DNA from 3 places in the Salininema proteolyticum genome. Region 2 is predicted to be linked to each of the others. Evidence: predicted binding sites of a transcription regulator. Region 2 holds the regulator's gene; each other region holds the start of a gene.
What was found. The regulator HrcA, encoded in region 2, represses chaperone genes, less so after heat shock. The targets are predictions, from matches to a motif close to CTTAGCACTCNCNNNNNGNGAGTGCTAAG.
Positions count from the first base shown of each region.

Region 1: a site for HrcA is predicted at 1,409-1,437, ahead of groES (co-chaperone GroES). Genes of this name have one in related genera too.
Region 3: a site for HrcA is predicted at 2,745-2,773, ahead of groL (chaperonin GroEL). Genes of this name have one in related genera too.

Region 1 is NZ_JBHUNX010000001.1:315,829-321,126, forward strand. Features, by position in the region: gene ACFTE1_RS01410 (THUMP-like domain-containing protein) at 144-1,313, opposite strand; gene groES (co-chaperone GroES) at 1,544-1,843, shown strand; gene groL (chaperonin GroEL) at 1,934-3,547, shown strand; gene ACFTE1_RS01425 (hypothetical protein) at 3,626-3,757, opposite strand; gene ACFTE1_RS01430 (DUF4073 domain-containing protein) at 3,880-5,166, shown strand.
Region 2 is NZ_JBHUNX010000001.1:535,484-540,781, forward strand. Features, by position in the region: gene hemW (radical SAM family heme chaperone HemW) at 1-153, shown strand, start outside; gene ACFTE1_RS02425 (CapA family protein) at 174-1,277, shown strand; gene hrcA (heat-inducible transcriptional repressor HrcA) at 1,380-2,390, shown strand; gene dnaJ (molecular chaperone DnaJ) at 2,416-3,555, shown strand; gene ACFTE1_RS02440 (16S rRNA (uracil(1498)-N(3))-methyltransferase) at 3,637-4,362, shown strand; gene ACFTE1_RS02445 (DMT family transporter) at 4,481-5,298, shown strand, end outside.
Region 3 is NZ_JBHUNX010000001.1:4,609,016-4,614,313, reverse strand. Features, by position in the region: gene ACFTE1_RS21500 (hypothetical protein) at 1-1,048, shown strand, start outside; gene ACFTE1_RS21495 (hypothetical protein) at 1,059-1,580, opposite strand; gene ACFTE1_RS21490 (hypothetical protein) at 1,833-2,714, shown strand; gene groL (chaperonin GroEL) at 2,919-4,550, shown strand; gene ACFTE1_RS21480 (ABC transporter ATP-binding protein) at 4,713-5,298, shown strand, end outside.

The DNA of each region.
Region 1 (5,298 bases), 220 kb from region 2:
ACTGAACAATCGGCGACTCGTTTTGGTTGCACGGGTGAACTCGGTATCCGCCTCCGCGGCGAACCGCCCGGCCGCGCCGCCCGGGCGGCGAACACGGCGGACTCCGGTGCCGCACACCCATGCTCCCGGGCCGTCGACGAGGCTCACACCTCCTCGACCTCCCAGGCCACGTGGCGCTCGCCCACCCGCGTGAGCACGACGACGGCCTCCCCGCCGCCCTTCAACTTCAACTGCCGGCGCAGCGCCTGCGGATCGACGCCGGTCCCGCGCTGCTTGATCGTCAAACGGCCGACGTCCCTCCGCCGCAGCTCCTTGGCCAGGGCCTTGGCCTTGAACGGCAGCTCGCCCACGATCCGCCACTGCTGCACCCAGGGGCTCTCCACCCGCCGCGGAGCGTAGAGGTACGCGATCGACTCGTGCCCCACATGGGCGCCGAGCTCGCCGGCCAGCCTCCCCACCAGCTCGGAGCGGATCACCGCGCCGTCCGGCTCCAGCAGGAACTCACCGCCCTCCCCGGAGAACGGCGCCGGCGGGACCTCATCGGACGCCATCTCCTGCCAGGACTCACCGTCCCAGAGCGAGGCGCGGCGCCGGAACTCGGCCGCCCCGCCCGACCACAGGCAAGCCTCCACGACCGCCCCGCCGACCGACACCCACTCCGCCTCGCCGCCCAGGGCGTCGGCCCACTCGCGGTCGATGCCCGGACCCAGCTTCAAGGCCGCCGGCCGGCCCCGGAACCGCTCCGCCACCGCCGACAGCGGGGGAAGGTAGGCCTCCGGATCGAACTTCCGCCCGGCCCCGTCGCGGCGGGCCGGATCGGCGAACCCCGCCCCCCGCACCTCGGCCTCTAGCGCGTCGCCCTCCACGACCTCGATCCGGTCGCCCAGGCCCCAGGCCTCGGCGTTGCGCCGCGCCATCCACGCCGTCAGCGGGTCCCGCTCCACCGCGCGGACCCGCAACCCGGCGCTCGCCAGCGCCAGGGACTCGGTCCCCAGCCCCGCGCACAGGTCGGTCGCCTCGTCGGCGAAACGGGCCAGGCGCTCGCCGTGCCGCAGCGCGACGGGCCACCTCGTCGCCTGCTCCAGGCCCGCTCGGGTGAAGTACATCGCCTCGGCCCGGGCGCCGAACTTCGAACGGGCCCTTTCCCTCAGCTCCGCCAGCCCCACGGCCGCCGCGACCAGGGCCGGATCGTCCCAGCGCCGCCGCAGGACGGTCGAGGCGCGGTGCCCCTCGGCGGCCCAGGCGGAGGCCGCCGCCGTTCGCAGCTCCGCGTCGTCCGCGAGCCTCTCCCACGTCTCGTCCGACACCCGCATTCCCCTTCTCACACCCGTTTGCAAAACGTCTCTACCAGTGGAAACAATACAATAATTAGCACTCGTGACGTGAGATTGCCAGCCGACTGGACGGTCTTGGCACTCTCGGTGGTAGAGTGCTAATGGAGGCGGTGACGCCGCCTCCGCACCAGCCACTACGGCCTTGGCACCGCGACGACAAGGCCGGTGAACGTGGCGGCTAGCAATCCAGTTCAAGTTTGGAGAAACGCATGAGCAAGGCTGCCATCAAGCCGCTGGGTGACCGCATCGTCGTCCAGCCGAGCGAGGCCGAGACCACCACCGCCTCGGGCATCGTCATCCCCGACTCCGCCAAGGAGAAGCCCCAGGAGGGCACCGTCCTGGCGGTCGGCCCGGGCAACGTGGACGACAAGGGCAACCGCATCCCCGTCGACGTGAACGTCGGCGACGTGGTCATCTACTCCAAGTACGGCGGCACCGAGATCAAGCACGCCGACGAGGAGTACCTCGTCCTCTCCTCGCGCGACGTCCTCGCGATCGTCGAGAAGTAAGCACCCAGGGCCTTGCCTCGCCGCAGGGCCCTCAGTGCATTCTTCCCGTCAGTGCTTTTTTAAAGTCAGTGCTTTTCTAAGGAAAGAGACATGGCCAAAGAACTCTCATTCTCCGACCACGCGCGGAAGCACCTTCTCCAGGGCGTCGACGAGCTCGCCGACACCGTCAAGGTCACCCTTGGACCCAAGGGCCGCAACGTCGTCATCGAGAAGAGCTTCGGTTCCCCGGTGATCACCAACGACGGCGTGACCATCGCCAAGGAGATCGAGCTGGAGAACCCCGAGACCAACCTGGGCTCCCAGCTGGTCAAGGAAGTCGCCACCAAGACCAACGACGTCGCCGGCGACGGAACCACGACCGCCACCGTCCTCGCTCAGAGCATGGCCCACGTCGGCGTCAAGGCCGTCACCGCCGGGGGCAACCCGATCGCCATCCGCCGCGGGATCGACAAGGCCGCGACCGCCGTCTCCGACGCGCTGCTGTCCAAGGCCATCGAGATCAACGGCCACGAGCACATCCAGCAGGCCGCCGCGATCAGCGCCCAGGACGACACCATCGGCGAGCTGATCGCCAACGCGATGGACACCGTCGGCACCGAGGGCGTCATCTCGATCGAGGACGGCTCCTCGCTGGAGACCGAGCTCGAGGTCACCGAGGGCATGCAGTTCGACAAGGGGTACATCTCCCCGAACTTCATCACCGACCAGGAGTCCCGCAAGGTCGAGTACGAGGACCCCTACATCCTCGTCACCAACGCGAAGGTCTCCGTCATCGAGGACCTCCTCCCGATCCTGGAGAAGGTCGTCAACGAGTCCAAGCCGCTGGTCATCATCGCCGAGGACGTCGAGGGCCAGGCCCTGGCGACCCTCTCGGTGAACGCCCTGCGCGGCACCGTCAAGGTCGCCGCCGTCAAGGCCCCGGCCTTCGGCGACCGCCGCAAGGCCATGCTCGGCGACATCGCCGCGCTCACCGGCGCCGAGGTCGTCTCCTCCGAGGTCGGCCTCGACCTCAAGCAGGTCGAGCTGTCGCAGCTGGGCTCCGCCCGCCGCGTCACCATCACCAAGGACGAGACGACGATCGTCGACGGAGCCGGCGAGAAGGCCGCCGTGGACGCGCGCGTCGAGCAGATCAAGGTGCAGATCCAGCAGACCGACTCCTCGTGGGACCGCGAGAAGCTCGAGGAGCGTCTGGCGAAGCTGGCCGGCGGCGTGGCCGTCATCAAGGTCGGCGGCGCCACCGAGGTCGAGCAGAAGGAGCGCAAGCACCGCATCGAGGACGCGGTCAACGCGACCAAGGCCGCGGCCGAGGAGGGCATCATCGCCGGCGGCGGAGCCGCCCTGCTGCACGCCCTTCCGGCGCTCGAGGACGTCAAGGCCGAGGACTCCGACGAGAAGCTCGGCGTGGACATCGTCCGCGACGCCCTGTTCGAGCCGGTCCGCCGCATCGCCCTCAACGCGGGCGAGAAGGGCGACGTCGTGGCCGCCAAGGTCGCCGAGCTCGGCGACCGCGAGGGCTTCAACGCCGCCACCGGCGAGTACGGCGACCTGGTCGCCCAGGGCGTCATCGACCCGGTGAAGGTCACGCGCAACGCGCTGCTGAACGCCGCCTCGATCGTCGGCATGCTGCTGACCACCGAGGTCACGGTCGTCGACAAGCCCGAGGAAGAGGAAGAGGACGCGCACGGCCACGGCCACGCGCACTAGCGCCTTTCCCTCTCGCAGAGCGAGGGCCGGGGCCGCGAGGAGGATCCTCCTCGCGGCCCCGGCCCTTTCCGTTCCGCGTCAGGCGCGGTAGATTTCCCGGCCGCAGAAGCAGTCGTCATCGCTGCCGGTCTCGCCCTCGTCGAGGCGGACGACGAACTTGTAGGCGGCGTCCTCCGTCGGTGACGAGGCGATCATTTGTACGCATCTCATGGATTCATCATGCGTTCTTCATGTGACGCAGAGAATTTCGTGCGCCGTTCGCCTGCGGGACAGCCCGCGGCAAGGAGCGCGGCCTAATCTCCGTCTTGACCCACGAGACAGGAGAGAATCCCATGCGCGACAAGTCCCCCGGCGGCTCGGCCGTGAGCCGGCGCGGCTTCCTGACCACCGTCACCGGCGCCGCCCTCGCGACGACCGGCGTCATGACCCTGACCGGCCGGAAAGCCCACGCCGCCCCCTCCGCCGAGCCCGCCGCCCGCCTCGACGTCATCTCCGACGTGCAGGGCGACCTGGCCGACTTCCGCACCACCCTCGACCACCTGAGCGGTCTCGGCACCGCCGACGCGCTGGTCGTCAACGGCGACCTCGTCCCCAACGGCTACGAGTCCCAGTACGAGGCCTACTTCGCGGCTCTGGACTCCCGCCCGCACCCCGACCGCGTCATCTCCGTGTTCGGCAACCACGAGCAGTACAACGACGACCCCTTCGACACCCAGGTGCGGCGGTTCCTCGACTGGACCGGGATGCCCGACGTCTACAGCGAACAAGTCGTGGGCGGCATCCCCGTGCTGCCCATCGGCACCACGCGGCCGCGCGAGTCCAACGGCGGCCGGTTCGTCACCATGGGGGAGGCCCAGCTCGGCTGGCTCGAGTCCCGCCTGAACCACTACTCCGGCACCGGCAAGCCCGTCTTCATCTGCTCCCACCACGTCCTGCCCGGCACCGTCTCCGGCTCGGTGGGAGAGGACCGGGCCTCGTTCTACGACCAGGACTTCATCGACGAGACCGAGCTGCTGACCGTACTCGGCGCGCACCCCAACGTCGTGTTCTTCTCCGGGCACACGCACTGGGACCTCAACCGCGACGACTGGGCGGCCAAGAAGATCGTCGACGGAGGGGACCCCCGCGGCTTCACCGTCGTCAACACCGGCTTCGTGCAGACCCTCTACGGCCCCGACGGCAACGGCGGCGAGGTCGGCCTGGACGGTGGTGCGGCCCAGGGGCTGAGGGTGGAGGTCGACGCCGACGGCTCCGTCCTGGTCCAGGCCCGCGACCTCAAGGAGGACGGACTCATCAAGACCCTCGCCATTCCCGCGCCCGGCACCGGGGTGGAGGCTCCGCAGTGGGAGCACCGTGTGGGCTACGAGGCGGGCGACGTGGTCCGCTACGAGGGCGCGCTGTGGACGGCGCGCTGGTGGAACCGCAATGAGAAGCCCCGCGACAAGTCCGGGAACGCCTGGGTGCTGCTCGGCGAGGGCGCCGCGCCGGCCTGGGACCCCGACCGGGTCTACCAGGGCGGCGACGTGGTCGTCGCGGACAACGTCCGCTGGATCGCCCGGCACTGGAACGAGGGCGAGGCCCCCGGTGCAACACGGGCGTGGGCCGCGATCTCGGTTTGAGGATGGTTCTCTTCATCGGGCCGTCCGAGCGGTGCCCCGGCACCGCACGGGATCGGGCGGCCGACTCGGTTCGGGCAGCGCGCACCGCATTCTTCGAGCTCTCGGGCCACCGTGGGCTCTTTAGGAAGCGCG
Region 2 (5,298 bases):
GGACTTCCGCTAGATTTGCCGGGTTCGGATACCCGTCCGGTGATCGACCGCCTCAGCGATGAGGGACTGGTCGTCGTCGACGACGACCGCCTCCGGCTGACCCTCCGAGGAAGACTCCTGGCCGACAGGGTGGTGCGCGACCTCACCGGTTGACCAATCTCCTTGGGAGACCTATGAGAACTTCCCCCGCTTCCCGGCTGGCCCGCCGAAGCGTGCTGACCGCCGCCGGCGCCGGCCTCGTGCTGAGCGCCTGCGGAAACGACGAGGACGAGGGCGGCTCCGGCGCCGACGACACCGCCCCGCCCCGGCCGGAGGAGAGCTCGCCCGAGCCCCAGGCGGAGACCGTCACCATCACCTACGTCGGCGACGCCTTCCCCGGCAAGCACCCCGACCGGATGCCGCCCGACGACGACTTCTTCGCCGACGTCAAGCACCTGTTCAACGGGGACATCGACGTGGCGAACCTGGAGGGCGCGCTCTCCACCGACGAGTGGAGCAAGTGCGAGTCCGGCTGCGTCTACTTCACCCTCCCCTCCGAGTACGCGTCGCTGTACGCCGACGCCGGCTTCGAAGTCCTCAACCACGCCAACAACCACGCCTGGGACGCCGGCCCCGACGGCGCCGCCGAGACGCGCGAGGCCGTCGAGGGGCTCGGCATGCACCTCGCCGGGCACAAGGACACCATCACCACGGTCGAGGCCAACGGGATCACCGTCGCCTTCGTGGGCTTCGCCGGCTACGCCATGTTCACCGACCTCCGCGACCCCGCCGCCTGCGCGGCGCTCGTCGCCGAGGCCAAGTCCAGCGCCGACCTCGTCGTCGCCTCCGCCCACATCGGCGCCGAGGGCGTCGACGCGCGCCACGTCACCGCCGGCATGGAGACCTTCGCCGGCGAGCGCCGCGGCGACCCGATCGCCCTCTCGCGCGCCTGCATCGACGCTGGAGCCGACCTCTACATCGGCCACGGGCCGCACGTCATGCGCGGCATGGAGGTGTACAACGGCAAGCTCGTCGCCCATTCCCTCGGCAACTTCGGCGGCGGCCAGGGCATCCTCGACAACTCCGGCTGGCTCGGAGTCGGCGGCGTCCTCAGCGTCACCCTCGCCAAGGACGGCACCGTGAAGTCGGCCGGGTTCGCGTCCACCCTCATGGACGAGCGCGGCTACCCCGTCCCCGACGAGGAGCACCGCGGCCTCGACGCGATCAACGAACTGGCGTCCGACTTTGGTCCCGACGCCGTCACCGCCGCGCCGGACGGCAGCCTCCTCCTGCCCTGACCTCGTTCTTCACGAAGGCATGCCGAGAAGATTTGGCACTCTCGCCCTAAGAGTGCCAGACTTGGGTGGAGCAGCAGCCGACCAGAGAGGACGTGAGGGTCGATGGACGACCGCAAACTCCAAGTCCTGCGCGCCATCGTCGAGGACTATGTGGCGACGCAGGAGCCGGTGGGGTCCAAGGCACTCACGGTCAACCACGAACTGGGGGTCTCCGCGGCCACCGTCCGCAACGACATGGCCTGGCTCGAAGAGGCCGGCTACATCCACCAGCCCCACACCTCGGCCGGACGCATCCCCACCGACCAGGGTTACCGGCTCTTCGTGGACCGCCTCGAACGCATCCAGCCGCTCTCCAGCGCCGAACGCCGCGCCGTCAACCGCTACCTCTCCGACGCCGGCGACCTCGACGACGTCGTCACCCGCACCGTGCGGCTGCTCTCCCAGCTGACCCACCAGGTGGCCGTCGTCCAGTACCCCAGCCTCAACCGCTCCACCGTCCGCCACATCGAGCTGCTCCGCCTCGCGCCCCAGCGGCTCCTCCTCGTCGTCATCACCGACACCGGACGCGTCGAGCAGCGCCACATCGAACTCGCCGAGGAGATCGACGAGGATCACACCAACGAGCTGCGCACCCTCATAAACGAGAAGCTCATCTCGCAGCCCATCGTCGAGGCCCCGGAGATACTCTCCAACATGCCCGCCGAGGCCCGGCCCGAGCTCCGCGACATCGCGGCAGCGCTCGGCCGCGTCCTCCTCGACGCCTTCATCGACTCCTCCGAGGAGCGGATCGCCGTCGCCGGGGCAGCGAACCTCACTCGCTCCAACACCCCCCTCATGGGCGTCACACCCCTTTTGGAAGCCTTGGAGGAGGAGGTCGTCCTCATGCGACTGCTCGGGGCCGGCAGCAACTCCAACCTGACCGTCCGGATCGGCGACGAGAACGACGTCGAGAGCTTCCGGAACACCACCGTCGTGGCCACCGGATACGGACCCGGGTCCGTGGTCGGGCACATGGGGGTCGTCGGACCCACGCGAATGGACTACCCAGCCACCATGGCCGCCGTGCGCGCCGTGGCCCGGTACGTCTCCGAGATTTTGGAACGCAACCGTTAACACCTGACACTTAGCGAGAACTACTGTGGCGAAAGACTACTACGGCATCCTCGGCGTCGAGAAGGGCGCCTCGGACGCCGAGCTGAAGAAGGCCTACCGGAAACTGGCCCGCCAGTACCACCCCGACGTCTCCGAGGAGCCCGACGCCGAAGAGCGCCTCCAGGAGATCAACGTGGCCTTCGAGGTCCTCATGGACCCCGAGAAGCGCGCCGTCGTGGACGCCGGAGGCGACCCCTACGACCGCTCCGCCGGAGGACCGGCCGGCGCCGGCGGGTTCATGAACTTCGAGGACATCGTCGACGCCTTCTTCGGCGGCTCCATGGGCGGCTTCTCCGGCGGCGGACGCGGCCCCCGCTCCCGCGTGCGCCCGGGCAACGACGCGCTCATCCGCCTGGACCTCTCGCTGGACGAGATGGCCTTCGGCACCGAGTCGACCATCACCGTCGAGACCGCCGTCCTCTGCGACCACTGCGAGGGCCAGGGCAGCGAGTCGGGCGAGACCAAGAGCTGCACCACCTGCGCCGGGGCCGGACAGGTCCAGGTCGTCCAGAACACCATCATCGGCCAGATGCGCTCCGTCCGCCCCTGCTCGGCCTGCAACGGCTACGGCTCGGTCATCTCCGACCCCTGCTCCAAGTGCGGCGGCGAGGGCCGCGTGCGCTCGCGCCGCAAGATCACCGTCAAGATCCCCTCCGGCATCGAGGACGGCATGCGCATCCGCCTCTCCGGCGAGGGGGAGATCGGCCCCGGCGGCGGCCCCGCCGGCGACCTCTACGTCGAAGTCCACGAGAAGCCCCACGAGGTCTTCACCCGCGACGGAGCCGACCTCCACTGCCGCGTGCGCGTCCCCATGACCCAGGCGGCGCTCGGCACCAAGCTCAACATCCACACCCTGGACGACGAGGTCGAGGTGGACGTCGCCCCCGGAACGCAGCCCGACACCGTCAAGAAGATCCGCGGCAAGGGCCTCCCCCGGCTGCGCGGCAACGGCCAGCGCGGCGACCTCTACGTGGAGCTGGACGTCCGCACGCCCACCAAGCTCGACGCGGAGCAGGAGGAGATCCTGCGCAAGCTCGCCGACATCCGCAACGAGGAGATCAAGGAAGTCAAGTCCGGGTCCGGCTTCTTCGCCAAGATGCGCGACGCCTTCCACGGGCACGGCTGACGCCCGCGCCGCACCGAGACTCCGCTGCCCGCCTCTGCGACCCGCAGGGCGGGCACGCCTCTGCTCCGATAGGATTCCGCTGTGACTGAGCCTTACTTCCTGCTCGACGACCTGCCCGCCGGAGACTCCGGCGTCCTGGAGGGCCCCGAGGGGCACCACGCCGCCGACGTCCAGCGGCTGAAGGCGGGGGAGCGGTTGAGCCTGACCGACGGGCGCGGAACGGTGCTCTCGTCGACCGTCACCGCAGTCGCCAAAGGGCGGCTGGAGTACACCGTCGACGAGCGCGAGAACGTTCCCGCCGCAGAGCCCGCGCTGACGCTCGTGCAGGCACTGCCCAAGGGCGACAGGGGGGAGCGCGCGGTCCAGGAGGCCACCGAGATCGGCGTGGACTCCGTGATCCCGTGGCAGGCGGCGCGGTCCATCGTGCAGTGGAAGGGCGCTCGCGGAGAGAAGTCGCGTCAGAAGTGGGCCAGTGCGGCGAGGGAGTCGAGCAAGCAGGCCCGAAGGCCGTGGCTGGCGCGGGTCGAGGAGCTGCACACGACGAAGCAGTTGGTGAAGCGCCTCGAAAGGGCCGACCAGGTGATCATCGCCCACGAAGAGGCCGAGTATCCGCTCTCGCGGGCGCCGCTGGCCGAGTCCGGGGAGATCGCGGTCGTCATCGGCCCGGAGGGGTCCATGACTCCGGAGGAGGTCGAGGCCCTGTCGCGGTTCGCGACGCCGGTCCGCTTGGGGAGCAACATCCTGCGGACGTCGACGGCCGGACCGGCCATCCTGGCGGTGCTGCAGGCCCGCCTCGGCAGATGGTAGTGCTACTTTCCCAGCACTGGAGAAGTGTTGTGCCGGATAGCGGCGATGCTTCGGCGCGAGCGCCTCTCGTCGTCGGGCGGGGCACCGGGGTGGGAATGGTCCCCTCTACCGTTGAGCGGTGACCGCCACCGCCCCGAATCCCACGGCGACCGGCCGAGGACACCTCACCGCCTTCTCCGCCGCCCTCGCCTCAATGACCCTCGTCGGCGCCGCGACACCGGTGCTCGCGCTCCTCGGCGACTATCCCGCCTTCGCCGGCCAGGCGATCCGCTTTGCCCTGGGCGGACTGATCCTGACGGCGCTCATCCCGTTGACCGCCGATCGCTCCCGGAGGGAACCCGTCGAGCCCGGGGACTGGGTCAAACTGGCGGCCATCGGCCTGACCGGCGTGGCCCTGTTCAACGTCTTCCTTCTCCAAGCCCTGGAGCACTCCGACCCCTCGGCCGTCGGGACCGTCATCGGGGGCGTCCCCGTCGCACTGGCCGTCGTCTCGCCGCTCCTGGCCGGAAGAAGGCCCTCCCCTCGGATCCTCGCCGCGGCCGGAGTGGTGACGGCCGGCATTGCCGTGACGGAGGGACTCGGCGGGGGAACCTGGGCGGGCCTGGCTTGGGGCGCCGCGGCTCTGACCGTTGAGGTGGCCTCCCATCTCATCGCGGCCGCGGTGGTGCCGAAGCTGGGCGCCGTCCGCGTCGCCGCCATGGTCAGCCTGGCGGCCGTGCCCATGCTCGCCGGAGCGGCCTTCGTCGAGGACGGCGCGAACGCCTTTCCCGCGCCTACGGGAGCGGAATGGCTTGCCCTGGCCTACCTGGGAGTCCTCGGCACCGCCGTCGCCTTCACACTGTGGTTCACGTCCCTGCCCGTGATCGGTGTGGAGCGCGCCGGCCTCTGCGCCGGAGCGGCACCCGTCGCGGCCGTCGCCGCTTCCTGGCTCCTCGG
Region 3 (5,298 bases), 4.1 Mb from region 2:
GCTGATCGCCCTGGCCGGGTGGTCGGTCAAGCGCCACCGCCTGAAGTGGGGGACGATCGCCGCGAACGTCCTCGGCGGCGCGGTCTTCAGCTTCGCCGTGCTGTGGCTGGCGGACAAGCACATGGCCGTCTCCGCCTCGCGCCCCGAGGCGGAGCGCAGCTGGGAGTATGTCCGCCACTTCTCCCCCGCGTGGCAGAGCTTCATCATCTCCCCCGAGGACGCGCGCTACTGGGGCGAGGCGCACGCGCCCGCGAGGGAGGCGCTGACGTGGCCGCCGGAGCAGACGCTGCTGGTGGGCTTCACCGCGATCGCCCTGGGGCTCATGGGCCTGGTGTGGTCGGCGTGGTCGCGGCGGATCCGGCTGGTGCTGGGCCTGGTCCTGGCGGCGCTGGTCGCTCTGGCGATGGGCCCGAACTTCTTGGACGGCGGGCGCTGGGCCTGGGGCCTGCTGTACGAGTACGCGCCGGGCTTCGACGCGATCCGCACCCCGGGCCGACTGGTCTTGTACATATCGCTGGTCCTGGCGATCCTGGCGGCGGGCACGGTGACCCGCCTGGCCGACCGGGCCGACCGGCTGGCCCATGACAACCGCGTGGACACGCGGTCGGCGGCCAAGGCGCCCCGGCGGGTCCACGCGCTGCTGTTCCTGCCGCTGGCGCTGATCGCCGTCGAGTCGGCCCCGGTGCTGGAGGTCCACTCGCCCCCGGTCTCGCCGGTGGCGTTCTCCGAGCTGGAGGGGCCGGTGCTGGTGCTGCCCGCGGGAGGGCACGACGGGGTGGTGCAGTTCTGGAGCCTGGACGGGTTCCCCGAGACGGCCAACGGGATCACCGCGTTCACGCCGTCCGAGTACTCGGCGGTCAAGACGGCCTCGCTGGGCTTCCCCGAGGCGGAGTCGGTGGAGGAGCTGCGGAGCCTGGGCGTGTCCACGGTCCTCGTCGTCCCCTCCTGGCTGCCGGGGACGGAGTGGGCGTCCATCGACGTGGACGCTCCACCGCTCGGGGTCGACGTGGAGCGGGTCGGAGGGGCCGCGGTCTACAGCCTGGGCTGAGGGGCGGGCCTCAGCGGTCGATGTCCTGGAAGAAGACCATCGCCCCGGAGGGCTCGGGCTCCTCGGGGCGGTGCAGAGGGGCGGCGACCATGTCGAGGGTGCGGTGCACCTTGTCGATGACCACCCGCGCCAGTCCGCGTTCCAGGGTGCCCGACTCGAGGGCGCGGAGCACGGGGAGGCGGGCGAGCTCGGCGGGGGCCAACCGCTGTCCGGCGGAGGAGAAGTCGACGAAGTGCAGGCCGGCGTCGAGGAACCTCGGCATGACGGCCTCGATGTCCCGCGGCAGCCCCAGCAGGGACCGCGAGGCGGGCGACAGCGCCCGGACGCGGGCCTCGGAGTCGATGAGGAGGCAGGCGTCGGCGCTGTTCTGGACGGCGGACTTCCACGGCACGAGGGCGGCGGGGAAGGGCGTCTGCTGCTGCCGGGGGAGCTCGGAGAGGCGCGACGTGGAGAACCGCGACCGCGCCGCGCGCGGTGAGCTGCCGTTGCCCTGCGAGAGAGAAACGTCCAGCGGAACGTTCAACTGGGTCATCGGCCCGTGAGCTCCTAGTCTGGGGTGCCTGCGTTCCAGGGTTCTGCGGGTTCGCCGTGCTGTGTCACCGCATAGGGGGAGCCGCTCGCGGTGAGCAGGCGGCTACTATGTCCGTGGACTCACGGTAACACAGAAGTTCAGGGTTGTGAATAGACGCGAGGAGCGCACGGATCCGTTCCCGCCGAGCGGGATCACGTGTCGAATCTGCCCGGACGAGGGGCGGCGGGCCGGGTTCTTCCATAGGATCGGACCATGAGCGACAATCCGTATTGGAGCGACGACGACCCGCAGAGGTTCGAGTCGCGGTCCGACCCGCTGGTCACCGACACCTTCTCCCGCTGGTGGGACGCCACCCTCGGCGTCCTGGGGCGCTCCTGGCGCTCGATGGGCATCATCCTCCTCATCGGGGTGGCGATACCGGCGTTCATCCTCAACCTCATCTCGACGTTCAGCATCGACCGGCGCTCGACCTACGACTTCGGCGACGCCATGAGCGGGAACGCCCCCGAGGTCGACCCCGGATCGGCCTCCGGACTGGGGCTGTTGGGGCTGGTGACGCTGTTCCTCTTCGCGGGGTCCGCCATGGCCGCCCACCGCACCGCGGCCGCCGAGGCGGCCGGAGGCTTCACCACGACCTCCGAGGCGCTCCGGGGCGCCTTCCGCAAGTGCTGGAAGCTCTGGCTGTGGATGATCCTCGGCAGCGTCTGCGTCACCGTCGGCTTCGTCCTGCTGGTGATCCCGGGACTGCTCGTCTCCTTCGGGCTTGCGCTGATGATCCCCGTGGCGACGTTCCAGAAGCGCGCCAACCCCTTCGGCGAGTCGTTCCGGCTCACCTTCGGCGACTTCGGCCCGGCGCTCGGGCGGCTGGTCATCGCCGTGCTCGTCTACCTCGTCATCACGTGCGTCCTGGGCATCTTCACCGGCTTCCTCTCGGAGCTGTTCCTCTCCTTCGCTCCCGTGGCCGTCGCCAACGTCCTCATCGTGGTGCTCAGCGCCCTCTACGCGGTGGTCTCGCTCATCCCGACCATGTGGATGCTCGCGGCGGTCCTCACGACATACGCCTCGGCGCGCGGCAAGCGTGAGCCGGTGTCGGCCGCGTCTCTCTCGGCCGAAGCCGCCGAGACAGTGGCGTAAGAGGCGGCGAACAGGAAAAACGGGCCCCAGTTTGGCACTCTCGACGCGAGAGTGCTATACCTGGATTGGCACTCTCGACTGGAGAGTGCCAAAACGTGATCGTGCGCGATGAGGTGGCCGTGGGCTTCGGGCCCTGGTCGTCGCGGGCTGCCGCCTCACCGTCGAACTAACGAACAGTACAGATCCGAAAGGAAGCCATCGCACATGGCCAAGCAGATCGCATTCGACGAAGAGGCTCGCCGCGGCCTGGAGAAGGGTATGAACACCCTCGCTGAGGCCGTCAAGGTCACTCTCGGACCCAAGGGCCGCAACGTCGTCCTCGACAAGAAGTGGGGCGCCCCCACCATCACCAACGACGGCGTGTCCGTCGCCAAGGACATCGAGCTGGACGAGCCCTTCGAGAAGATCGGCGCCGAGCTCGTCAAAGAGGTCGCCCAGAAGACCGACGAGGTCGCCGGAGACGGCACCACCACCGCCACGGTCCTGGCCCAGTCGCTGGTGAAGGAAGGCCTCCGCGCCGTCGCCGCCGGCGCCAACCCGATCGCCATCAAGAAGGGCATCGAGAAGGCCGTCGCCTCCGTCGTCGAGCAGCTCCACGGCCTGTCCACCGAGGTGGAGACCGAAGAGCAGATCGCCAACACCGCCTCCATCTCCGCCGGTGACACCACCGTCGGCGCCATCATCGCCGAGGCCATGGAGAAGGTCGGCAAGGAAGGCGTCATCACCGTCGAGGAGTCGAACACCTTCGGCCTCGACCTGGAGCTCACCGAGGGCATGCGCTTCGACAAGGGCTACCTGTCCGGTTACTTCGTGACCGACCAGGACCGCATGGAGGCCGTCCTCGAGGACCCGTACATCCTGATCGTCAACCAGAAGATCAGCTCCGTCAAGGACATGCTGCCGACCCTGGAGAAGGTCACCCAGACCGGCAAGCCGCTGCTGATCATCTCCGAGGACGTCGACGGCGAGGCCCTGGCCACGCTGGTCGTCAACAAGATCCGCGGAATCTTCAAGTCCGTCGCCGTCAAGGCCCCGGGCTTCGGCGACCGCCGCAAGGCCATGCTCGGCGACATCGCCGTGCTGACCGGCGGCCAGGTCATCTCCGAGGAGATCGGCCTCAAGCTCGACAGCGTCGACCTGTCCATGCTGGGAACCGCCCGCAAGATCGTCATCACCAAGGACGACACCACCATCGTCGACGGCGGCGGCGAGCAGGAGCAGATCGACGGACGCGTGGGCCAGATCCGCGCCGAGATCGAGAACTCCGACTCCGACTACGACCGCGAGAAGCTGCAGGAGCGCCTGGCGCGCCTGGCCGGCGGCGTCGCCGTCATCAAGGTCGGCGCGGCCACCGAGGTCGAGCTGAAGGAGCGCAAGCACCGCATCGAGGACGCCGTGCGCAACGCCAAGGCGGCCGTCGAAGAGGGCATCCTCCCCGGCGGCGGCACCGCGCTGGTCCAGGCCGGCGCCAAGGCCTTCGACAAGATCGACACCGCCGACGTCGACGAGGCGACCGGTGTGGAGATCGTCCAGCGCTCCCTGGGCGCCCCGCTGCGCGCCATCGCCGAGAACGCCGGCCTCGAGGGCGGCGTCGTCGTGGAGAAGGTCAAGAACCTGACCCCGGGCGAGGGCCTCAACGCGGCCACCGGCGAGTACGTGAACATGCTGGACGCCGGCATCCCGGACCCGGCCAAGGTGACCCGTTCCGCTCTGCAGAACGCGGCCTCCATCGCCGGACTGTTCCTCACCACCGAGGCAGTCGTCGCCGACCTCCCGGAGAAGGAGGCCCCCGCGGCCCCCGACATGGGCGGCATGGGCGGCGGCATGGGCTTCTAAGCAGAAGCTCCCAGCCCACCGACAGACCGCCGGGCGGCTCCCCTTTCGGGAGCCGCCCGGCGGTTTTCCGTCTCCTGAGGCCGGGACGCCGCTTGCCGGTACCGTACAACGAGATGTAGCATTCCTACTATCAATAGACGAACACCGACCAAAGGCAATAGCATGAGCACTGACCGAACAGGGGAATCCCCGGTCATCTCCGTCCGGGACCTGCGGATGCAGTACGGGGACAAGACCGTCCTCGACGGCCTCGCGTTCGACATCGCCCCCGGCGGAGTGACCGCCCTCCTCGGACCCAACGGAGCCGGCAAGACCACCACCGTCGAGATCCTCGAGGGCTTCCGCCAACCCTCGGCCGGAAAGGCCGAAGTCCTCGGCACCGACCCGCTCAAAGGCGGCGACGCCTGGCGCGCGCGCATCGGCATGGTCCTCCAGAACTGGAACGACCACGGCAAATGGAAAGTCCGCGAGACCCTCTCGTGGTTCTCCGACTTCTACCGCCCCTTCACCCAACCCTGGGACCTCGACGAACTGCTCGACATCGTCGGCCTCACCGAGCACGCCGGCCAGCGCGTCGGACGCCTCTCCGGAGGACAGCGCCGCCGCCTCGACGTCGCCGCCGGCGTCGTCGGCCGCCCCGCCCTGCTCTTCCTCGACGAGCCCACCACCGGATTCGACCCGCGCGCCAAACGCGACTTCCACGACCTCGTCCACCGCATCGCCGACATGGAGGGCACCACCGTCCTCC